DNA from 3 places in the Arthrobacter sp. NPDC058127 genome. Region 2 is predicted to be linked to each of the others. Evidence: riboswitches for the same ligand, from Rfam matches in the RefSeq annotation. Region 2 holds a riboswitch; each other region holds the start of a gene.

Evidence for each region. Region 2 has a riboswitch for glycine ahead of gcvP (aminomethyl-transferring glycine dehydrogenase). Riboswitches for the same ligand answer to the same signal wherever they lie in the genome.
Region 1: linked by a shared signal. The riboswitch ahead of lipA (lipoyl synthase) and the one ahead of gcvP (aminomethyl-transferring glycine dehydrogenase) in region 2 are both predicted to bind glycine.
Region 3: linked by a shared signal. The riboswitch ahead of gcvP (aminomethyl-transferring glycine dehydrogenase) and the one ahead of gcvP (aminomethyl-transferring glycine dehydrogenase) in region 2 are both predicted to bind glycine.

Annotation. Positions count from the first base shown of each region.
Region 1 covers NZ_JBHVTT010000005.1:183,106-186,376, reverse strand. Annotated here, with positions in the region: gene trmB (tRNA (guanosine(46)-N7)-methyltransferase TrmB) at 89-1,012, shown strand; glycine riboswitch at 1,089-1,187, shown strand; gene lipA (lipoyl synthase) at 1,341-2,366, shown strand; gene ACFVTG_RS10095 (methylenetetrahydrofolate reductase) at 2,383-3,195, shown strand; gene ACFVTG_RS10090 (zf-HC2 domain-containing protein) at 3,217-3,271, opposite strand, start outside.
Region 2 covers NZ_JBHVTT010000012.1:132,288-135,558, reverse strand. Annotated here, with positions in the region: gene ACFVTG_RS16315 (amino acid permease) at 1-936, opposite strand, end outside; glycine riboswitch at 1,097-1,194, opposite strand; glycine riboswitch at 1,446-1,546, shown strand; gene gcvP (aminomethyl-transferring glycine dehydrogenase) at 1,784-3,271, shown strand, end outside.
Region 3 covers NZ_JBHVTT010000015.1:32,676-35,946, forward strand. Annotated here, with positions in the region: gene ACFVTG_RS17795 (MFS transporter) at 1-957, opposite strand, end outside; gene ACFVTG_RS17800 (TetR/AcrR family transcriptional regulator) at 1,040-1,588, shown strand; glycine riboswitch at 1,778-1,875, shown strand; gene gcvP (aminomethyl-transferring glycine dehydrogenase) at 2,037-3,271, shown strand, end outside.

The DNA.
Region 1 (3,271 bases), on a different contig from region 2:
AGTCACCCCCGTGCGCCGGCGCCTCGTGACGGGAGCGTACGCAGGTTCCGCGGCGGGGCTTTGACCGTGCAACTGTATTCTGGAGGAGATGAGTGAAACCCCAGAATCCCCTGAATCACCGCAGTCTTCGCGCCCCGTGACCCCAGGCAGCCAGGCCTCCTTCGGCACCTATGGCGGCCGGCCGGTCAGTTTCGTGCGCCGCGGGACGCGGCTTCAGGGTCGGCGCCAAGCGGCGTGGGAAGAGCACTCGGACCGCTGGGCCATCCAGGTTCCGCGGCATGTCGCCAACACGTCCGTGCACCCGGACTACGTGTTCGACGCCGAAGCGGAGTTCGGCCGCAAGGCACCGCTGATTGTTGAAATCGGTTCGGGACTCGGCGACGCCGTATGCCACGCGGCCGAAGAGAACCCGGACAAGGACTTCCTCGCCGTGGAGGTCTACACCCCGGGCCTGGCCAACACGATGATCAAGATCAACAGTCGCGGCCTCAGCAACGTCCGCGTCGTGGAAGCCAACGCCCCGGAGGTCCTGGCCACCATGCTGCCTGCGGGGTCAGTGAGCGAGCTCTGGGTCTTCTTCCCCGACCCCTGGCACAAATCTCGGCACCACAAACGCCGCCTTATCCAGCCCGCGTTCGCCGAACTCGCCGCGAGGTCCCTCAAAAAGGGCGGCTTGTGGCGGATCGCCACCGACTGGTCCAACTATGCCGTCCACGTCCGTGAGGTCCTGGCCGGTTCAACCGAGTTTGAAAACCTGCACGACGGCGAGCGGGCCGGCGCGGACAGCCCCCTCACCCAAGTGTGGGAATCGGGAGTCGAAGCCATGGTGGGCGGGGCCCCCGTCAAGGAAGGCCGGGCACCGGTCAGCACCGAGCACACCGGCCCCAACGAGGGAGTGGACCACGTGGGCGGATGGGCTCCGCGCTTCGACGGCCGCATCCGCACCAGCTTCGAAAACAAGGCCCACGAGGCCGGACGCATGATCTTCGACCTCAGTTATCGCAGGATCTAGCTTCATAGGTTCTTTGCGTGCCGCACGGGCACCGGATACCATGTGAGACGTGTCACCGAAAGGCGGCACATGCTTATGATCTGCGGCGGGAGAGCCCTGCCGGTACGTTTCAGCAGGCGCCGTAGGAGCAAATCCTCCCCAGGAATCTCTCAGGCCCATGTACCGCCGCGGCAAGGCAACTCTGGAAAGCAGCCCGGGAAACCGGACTCACCGACGGTGCAAGCGTCCAGCCGCGAGGCAGGACGCGGAAACTCTCAGGTCCAATACAGAGCGGGGAGGAACCGAATCATCGTGGTGCGTCCGCGCCACCTGAATTATGGAGTTCCTCATGACCCTGGCACCTGAAGGCCGTAAGCTGCTGCGCGTTGAACAGCGCAACAAAGCCGTCCCGGTCGAACGCAAGCCCGAGTGGATCAAGGCCAAGGTCCAGATGGGACCGGAATTCGTGGGCCTGAAGAACCTCGTGAAAAAAGAAGGCCTGCACACCGTCTGCGAGGAAGCCGGCTGCCCGAACATCTTCGAGTGCTGGGAAGACAAGGAAGCGACCTTCCTGATCGGCGGCTCCGAATGCACCCGCCGCTGCGACTTCTGCCAGATCGACACCGGCAAACCCTCCCCCGTGGACATGTTCGAACCCACCAAGGTCGCCCGCTCCGTCCAGGCCATGAACCTGCGCTACGCCACCGTCACCGGCGTCGCCCGCGACGACCTGGCAGACGAAGGCGTCTGGCTCTACGCCGAGACCGTCCGCAAGATCCACGAACTGAACCCCGGCACCGGCGTCGAACTGCTCATCCCCGACTTCTCCGGCAAACCCGAACACATCCAGGCGATCTGCGACTCCGCCCCCGAGGTCTTCGCGCACAACGTCGAAACCGTGCCCCGGATCTTCAAGCGCATCCGCCCCGCGTTCCGCTACGACCGCTCCCTGGACGTCATCACCCAGGGCCGGGCCCACGGGATGGTCACCAAATCCAACCTGATCCTGGGCATGGGCGAAACCCGGGAAGAGATCTCCGAAGCCCTTACCGACCTGCACGCCGCGGGCTGTGACCTGATCACCATCACCCAGTACCTGCGCCCCTCCGAACGGCACCTGCCCGTGGACCGCTGGGTCAAACCCCAGGAATTCGTCGAACTCGCCGCCGAAGCCGAGGAAATCGGCTTCCTCGGCGTCATGTCCGGCCCCCTGGTCCGCTCCTCCTACCGCGCCGGACGCCTCTGGGCCACCGCGATGCGCAAAAAAGGCCGCGAAATCCCCACGCACCTGGCCCACATCGCCGAAGGCATCCAGGACTCCGGCACCACCCGCCAGGAAGCCCGCACCCTCCTCGCACACCACGCGACGGCCTGATCCGCAAGGAGCCAGCATGTTCCCCACCCGGATTGAAATCATCCCCTCAGACGGAATCGTTGAGAAAGTCCAGGCCGCTGTGCCGCTTTCCACAACGCTCACCGTTACCTGCCTGCCCCACCACGGCATCGCGCGGACCATGGAGGCTTCCATCAAGCTCAGCCTCCTCGGCTACAACGTGATTCCGCACCTCTCGGCACGCGGGCTGGAGCACCGGGCGCAGCTTTCCGGCATCCTCCGGGACTGCGAAACCGCCGGGATCACGGAAGTCTTCGCCATCGGCGGAGACGGACCTCTTGGTGCCGGCCCCTATCGATCAACCCTTCCCCTCTTGGCAGACATCGCAGAGTACTCCGGCGGCAGCATCACAGCGGGCATCGCCGGTTACCCCGAGGGGCATCCTTCCGTGAGCGGGCTGGACTTGCTCGACGCCCTGCTGGCCAAACAACACCTGGCCACGCACGTTGTCACGCAAATGTGCTTCTCCGCCCCGACGATCCTCGACTACGCAGCACTCCTGCGCCGGGAAGGCGTCGAGCTGCCGGTGTGGGCAGGCGTGGCCGGGGCCGTTCCCCGGACCAAACTGCTGGCCCTGGCGGCCCAGATCGGCGTCGGGACGTCCCTGAAGTTCCTCAGCAATAAAGGAACACTTGCCCGGAAGCTCCTAGGCGGGGACAAGTACTCACCGGAAGGCCTCGTTTCCGAGCTCATGGCGCACCCGGATGGTGTCTCGGGAATCCATCTCTACAGTTTCAACCGACTGGACATGCCCGCCTGGGAGCGAAACGATCTGCCAGATCCTGAGGCCAGAGAAGCAGCATCCGCCTAGCCGCATAGGTCCCGGAAACCCCTAGCTCCCCGGGACCGAAATCACGGCGACCGTCTTTTGGTTGTCATCGCGCAGT
Region 2 (3,271 bases):
ATAGATACCGGAGTTGGCCGAGGACATGGCCGAGCTCAGCACCACCAAGTTGACCACGGTGGCGGCTGCGCCGAGGCCGGCCAAGGAGAACATGGCGATGAATGGGCTGTGGCCGGCGGCGAACTGGGTCCAAGGAGTGACGGACATCAGGATGATGAGGGCGCCCACGTAGAAGAGGAGCACGCGCACCGGGATAGAGTTGATCGCCCTGGGCAGGTTCTTCTCCGGGTCTTTGGCTTCTGCCGCAGTGGTGCCGACAAGCTCAATGCCCACGAACGCGAAGACCGCGATCTGGAAGCCGGCCACGAAGCCCATGAATTCGTGTGGGAAGAAGCCGCCGTGGCTCCAGAGGTTGGTGAGGCTTGCTGGTCCGGCCTCGGACTGGAACCCGCTGAAAATCATGAACAGTCCCACAACGATCAGTGCCGCAATCGCGATGATTTTGATGAGAGCGAACCAGAATTCTGTCTCGCCGAAGGCCTTCACCGTGGTCAGGTTCAACAGCAGCAGGATCGCGATGGTGGCCAGGCCCGGAATCCACAGCGGGAGGCTCGGCCAGAGTTCCTTTGAGTAGCCCGCGATCGCAATGACGTCCGCGATACCGGTGATTACCCAGCAGAACCAGTATGTCCAACCCGTGAAGAAACCTGCCCACGGACCGAGGAGGTCAGCGGCAAAGTCGCTGAAGGATTTGTAGTGCAAGTTGGACAGCAGCAGTTCGCCCATGGCGCGCATGACGAAGAACAGCATGAAGCCGATGATCATGTACACGAAGATCACGGACGGCCCGGCTGCGGAGATGGTCTTTCCGGAGCCCATGAACAGGCCTGTGCCGATGGCCCCGCCGATTGCAATCAGCTGGATGTGCCGGTTGCTGAGCTGCCGATCAAGATGCGGTGTTTCACTAGCTATGGCGGGCGGTTGATGAATCGTCATGAGGAACTCCATCGTTCAAGTGGCATCACGGTGCCACGATGATTCGGGGTTCCTCCCCGCTCTGTATGGGACCTGAGAGATTCCGCGGCCTCGTGCTTTCGCATGGTTCCGCTTTGCACCGTCGGTGAGCCCGGGTTCCCGGACTGCTTTCCAGAGTTGCCTTGCCGCGGCGGTACATGGGCCTGAGAGTTTCCTGGGGAGGATTTGCTCCTACGGCGACTGCAGAATGTACTGGCAGGACTCTCCCGCCGCAGATCATCAGCGTATTCAGTTTGGGTGAATCGCGGTCTTGGGGCCGGCTTGTACCGTCCGTGGCCGGCTCCTTCAGGGCGGCCACCCGACCCAGTGTGGGATAGCTCACTAAGGAATGTCAACTCCGGCTTTGCTTCGTTTGTCCCCGCTTGATGCCGTTTGTCGATCACTATTTCCGATACCGGATGCGATGTTGCCCCGGCGCTGGCGTTGTGTGTATGGTGTGAGCCGAATCACCCAAATCTGAATATGCCTTTCGAACCGTGGCGGGAGAGTCCTCCCAGTCATCAACCGGGCAGGCGCCGTAGGAGCAAATCCTCCCCAGGAATCTCTCAGGCCCCCGTACCGCCGCGGCGAGGCAACTCTGGAAAGCAGCCTGGCTTCGGTCCGGCTCACCGACGGTGCAAGCGGAACACAACGTGACAATGCGTTCTGCGGAATCTCTCAGGTCCGATACAGAGCGGGGAGGAACCCAAATCGAAGCCGTGCCATTGTGGCCGGCCCTACCTTGGAGTTCCCTTTGACTATTCATTCAACCCCCACCGCTTTTGCAGACCGGCATATCGGCTCACGACGGCAAACCGATGTTGACATCATGCTCAAGGCCGTCGGCTACGACTCCGTTGATGGCCTGGTAGACACCGCGGTTCCCAATGACATCCGCCAGGACAAGCCCCTCACCTTGGCCAACGCCCTGAGCGAGGTGGAGGTCCTGGCCGAGCTGCGCAAGCTGGCGGCCAAGAACAAAACGGCCGTGCAGATGATCGGGCAGGGCTACTACGACACCGTCACTCCGCCGGTGATCCGCCGCAACATCCTCGAATCCCCGGCCTGGTACACGGCCTACACCCCGTACCAGCCGGAAATTTCCCAGGGCCGCCTCGAGGCGCTGCTGAACTTCCAGACCATGGTCCAGGACCTCGTGGGCCTGCCCATCGCCAACGCCTCCCTGCTGGACGAAGCGACCGCCGTCGCCGAAGCGGTCCTGATGATGCGCCGCGCGAACAAGAACAAGACGGCCCATGACGGCAAGACCGTCCTCGACGCCGATTGCCTGCCGCAGACCATCGCGATCGTGAAGGGCCGCGCCGAGGCGCTGGGCTTCGAGGTGGAGATAGCGGACCTGTCCGCCGGCCTGCCCGAGGGCGAGATCAACGGCATCGTGCTGCAGCAGCCGGGCGTTTCCGGCCGGGTGTTCGACCACTCCGCCGTGATCGCCGCCGCCAAGGAACGCGGCGCGCTCGTCACCGTCGCAGCCGACCTCCTGGCCCTGACGCTGATCACGCCTCCGGGGGAGCAGGGTGCCGACATCGCTGTCGGTTCCACCCAGCGTTTCGGTGTTCCGTTGTTCTTCGGCGGCCCGCACGCCGCGTACATGGCGGTCCAGAAGGGCCTCGAGCGTTCCATGCCGGGCCGCTTGGTGGGCGTTTCCAAGGACGACGCCGGCACTCCCGCCTACCGCCTCGCCCTCCAGACCCGCGAGCAGCACATCCGCCGCGAGAAGGCGACGTCCAACATCTGCACCGCGCAGGCACTGTTGGCCATCGTGTCCTCGATGTACGCCGTCTACCACGGCCCCGACGGCCTGAAGGCGATTGCCGAGACCGCCCACCACCACGCCCGCACCCTGGCAGCGTCCCTCAAGGCCGCGGGCCTTGAGGTCCTGCACGGCAGCTTCTTCGACACCGTCACCGTGCGAGTTCCCGGGCAAGCTAAACAGGTCCTTGCCGCCGCCGCGGCCAAAGGGATAAATCTGCGTGCTATCGACCGCGATTTGGTCGGTGTGTCAGTCGATGAAACGACTACTGACCGGACTATCGCTGATGTCATGTACTGCTTTTCGATAGTGGCCGCTTATGGCGCGGAAATAGCCGGCACGACTGAGGGTTTCGCGCTGGAGGCCGCCGTCGGGCGTTCTTCGGACTACCTGCAGCACCCGGTGTTCAACACGCACCGTTCCGAAACCCAGCTGCTGCGCTACATCCGCAGGCTTTCGGACCGTGACCTGGCTCTGGACCGCACCATGATCCCGCTGGGTTCGTGCACCATGAAGCTGAACGCGACCGCCGAGATGGAGGCCATC
Region 3 (3,271 bases), on a different contig from region 2:
AACCATGGCGATCCCCGCCTGCATGGGGGATTGGCCTTCCACCAGCTGCAAGTGCTGCGCGAAGAAGTAGATGAAGCCGGTCATGGAGAACAAGGACAAGACGTTGGCCGTGATGGCCGTGCTGAAGACCTTGTTCCGGAAAAGCTGCACGTCCAACATGGGCGATGCCAAAGAGCGCTGCCTGCGGACGAAGACGATTCCCATGGCCAGGCCGAACGCCGTGAAGGCCGCGGGTCCAGGACCAAAACCGTGCACGGCTGACTCCTTGATGCCATAAACCACCGGAGCCATGGTCAAGATGGACAGCACGACGCTGGGAACGTCCGGCTTTCCCGGGTTGCGGTCCTTGGACTCGGGGATGAGGAACGGGCCGAAGGCGAGCAGGGGCAGCAATAGTGGCACTGCAACCAGGAACACGGCTCCCCACCAGAAATGCTCCACGAGCCAGCCACCGAAGATCGGCCCGAGCGCGGCACCGCCTGAGAATCCCGCTGCCCACACGGCGACGGCGAGCCGGCGGCGGTTCGGGTCCGGGAAGATGTTGCGGATCAAGGAAAGCGTGGACGGCATGAGCATGGCTCCGAAGATGCCCATGCTGGCGCGTCCGGCGATGAGCCATTCAGCCGACGGCGCGAAGGCGGTGACCGCTGAAACTGCGGCGAAGCCCGTGCTGCCGATCAAAAGCAAGCGGCGGCGGCCGATCCTGTCGCCCAGGTTTCCCATCGACACCAACAGTGCCGCGAGCACCAGGGGATAGGCATCCACGACCCACAGCAGCTGCACGCCCCCCACTTCCAGCGACCGGGCGATTTGCGGCAGGGCAAACGTCAGGGCCGTATTGTCCACAGCCACCAGCAGCACCGGGAACATCAGGAGCGCCAAGGCAGCCCAATCGCGCCACGGGGCGGATTGAATCGAGAGGGTACGGGGGTGCTGGGTTGTGGACGGCGTGAACATGAGGATAACTGTACCGTCTGGACGGTATAGTTTCAATCTGACTCATCGAACTGCCACATCGAACTAAGGGATGATGGACACCATGCCGCGAAAACCTATTGCCCGGGACGCTGTCTTGGATGCCTTTGAAGCCCTGCTGATCGAGGTGGGGGAGCGGGCTGCCACCCTGGACGCCGTCGCCAAGCGCGCAGGCGTCTCCAAGGGCGGCTTGCTCTACCATTTCCCCAACAAGGAAGCCATGATCGGCTCCTTGCTCGAACGCATGGACAGGCTGGCCGCGCTGGACATCGAGGCAATGAAGGCAGCTCCCGAAGGCTCGGCCGCGTTCTTCATCAAGTCTTCCCTTTGGGCGGACACCCCCTTGGACCGGGTGTTCGTGGCAGCCACGCGGCTCGCGGAAGTAGCCCACGAAGAAACCCGCAGGCGCTTCGCCGGGATCCAGCAACAATGGCTCGATGTGCTCGCCGAGGAAGTGGGGCCCGAGATGGCCAAAGCCGTCCGGTACATGGGCGATGGACTTTACTTCAACGCGATGCTTGAGGGTGGCGCCGGCGATACGGAAGTCAAGGCAAGCGCCAGGAGCGCCGACGTCGGTGCGCTGCTGGCCGCCGTCGAACGCCTCCGTGGCTGAGTGGCCACCCAACTCACTCGCAGTTGTTGTCGTTTTGACGCTCCAAAGCGACAACAAGTGCCAGTCAGTTGGGAAAGTCCGGCGGCTCGGTGACCATATTTGCGGACGCGGGCAGTCCATAGGACAATTGGGAGTTGTGGCAGCCGTCACCGGCAACCACAATCCGATTCACACAACTGAATACGCCTTTGATCTGCGGCGGGAGAGTCCTGCAGGCATGTGATGCAGGCGCCGTAGGAGCAAATCCTCCCCAGGAATCTCTCAGGCCCACGCACCGCCGCGGCAAGGCAACTCTGGAAAGCAGCGCGCTGACGCGTGCTCACCGACGGTGCAAGCGGAACAGTGCCACAAGCATGGTTTCGCGGAAACTCTCAGGTCCAATACAGAGCGGGGAGGAACCCGATTAGCTGTGGCGCACCCTGCGCCGCCTTATTTATGGAGTTCCTTCGTGACGGTTAGTTCAACCTCCACTACGTTCGTTGACCGGCATATCGGCGCCCGCCGCCAGGCCGACATTGACATCATGCTCAAGTCTGTTGGCTACGACAGTGTCGATTCGCTCGTAGACACCGCGGTTCCCAATGACATCCGCCAGGACAAGCCCCTCACCTTGGCCAACGCCCTGAGCGAGGTGGAGGTCCTGGCCGAGCTGCGCAAGCTGGCGGCCAAGAACAAAACGGCCGTGCAGATGATCGGGCAGGGCTACTACGACACCGTCACTCCGCCGGTGATCCGCCGCAACATCCTCGAATCCCCGGCCTGGTACACGGCCTACACCCCGTACCAGCCGGAAATTTCCCAGGGCCGCCTCGAGGCGCTGCTGAACTTCCAGACCATGGTCCAGGACCTCGTGGGCCTGCCCATCGCCAACGCCTCCCTGCTGGACGAAGCGACCGCCGTCGCCGAAGCGGTCCTGATGATGCGCCGCGCGAACAAGAACAAGACGGCCCATGACGGCAAGACCCTCCTCGACGCCGATTGCCTGCCGCAGACCATCGCGATCGTGAAGGGCCGCGCCGAGGCGCTGGGCTTCGAGGTGGAGATAGCGGACCTGTCCGCCGGCCTGCCCGAGGGCGAGATCAACGGCATCGTGCTGCAGCAGCCGGGCGTTTCCGGCCGGGTGTTCGACCACTCCGCCGTGATCGCCGCCGCCAAGGAACGCGGCGCCCTCGTCACCGTCGCAGCCGACCTCCTGGCCCTGACGCTGATCACGCCTCCGGGCGAGCAGGGTGCCGACATCGCTGTCGGCTCCACCCAGCGCTTCGGCGTGCCGCTGTTCTTCGGCGGCCCGCACGCCGCGTACATGGCCGTCCAGAAGGGCCTCGAGCGTTCCATGCCGGGCCGCTTGGTGGGCGTTTCCAAGGACGACGCCGGCACTCCCGCCTACCGCCTGGCCCTCCAGACCCGCGAGCAGCACATCCGCCGCGAGAAGGCGACGTCCAACATCTGCACCGCGCAGGCACTGTTGGCCATCGTGTCCTCGATGTACGCCGTCTACCACGGCCCCGATGGCTTGAAGGCGATCGCCGAGACCGCCCACCACCACGCCCGGACCCTGGCCGCTTCGTTGAAGGGCGCGGGCCTTGAGGTCCTGCACGGCAGCTTCTTCGACACCGTCACGGTCCGCGTCCCGGGCAAGGCTGCCGGGATCGTTGCTGCCGCCGAGGCCAAGGGCATCAACCT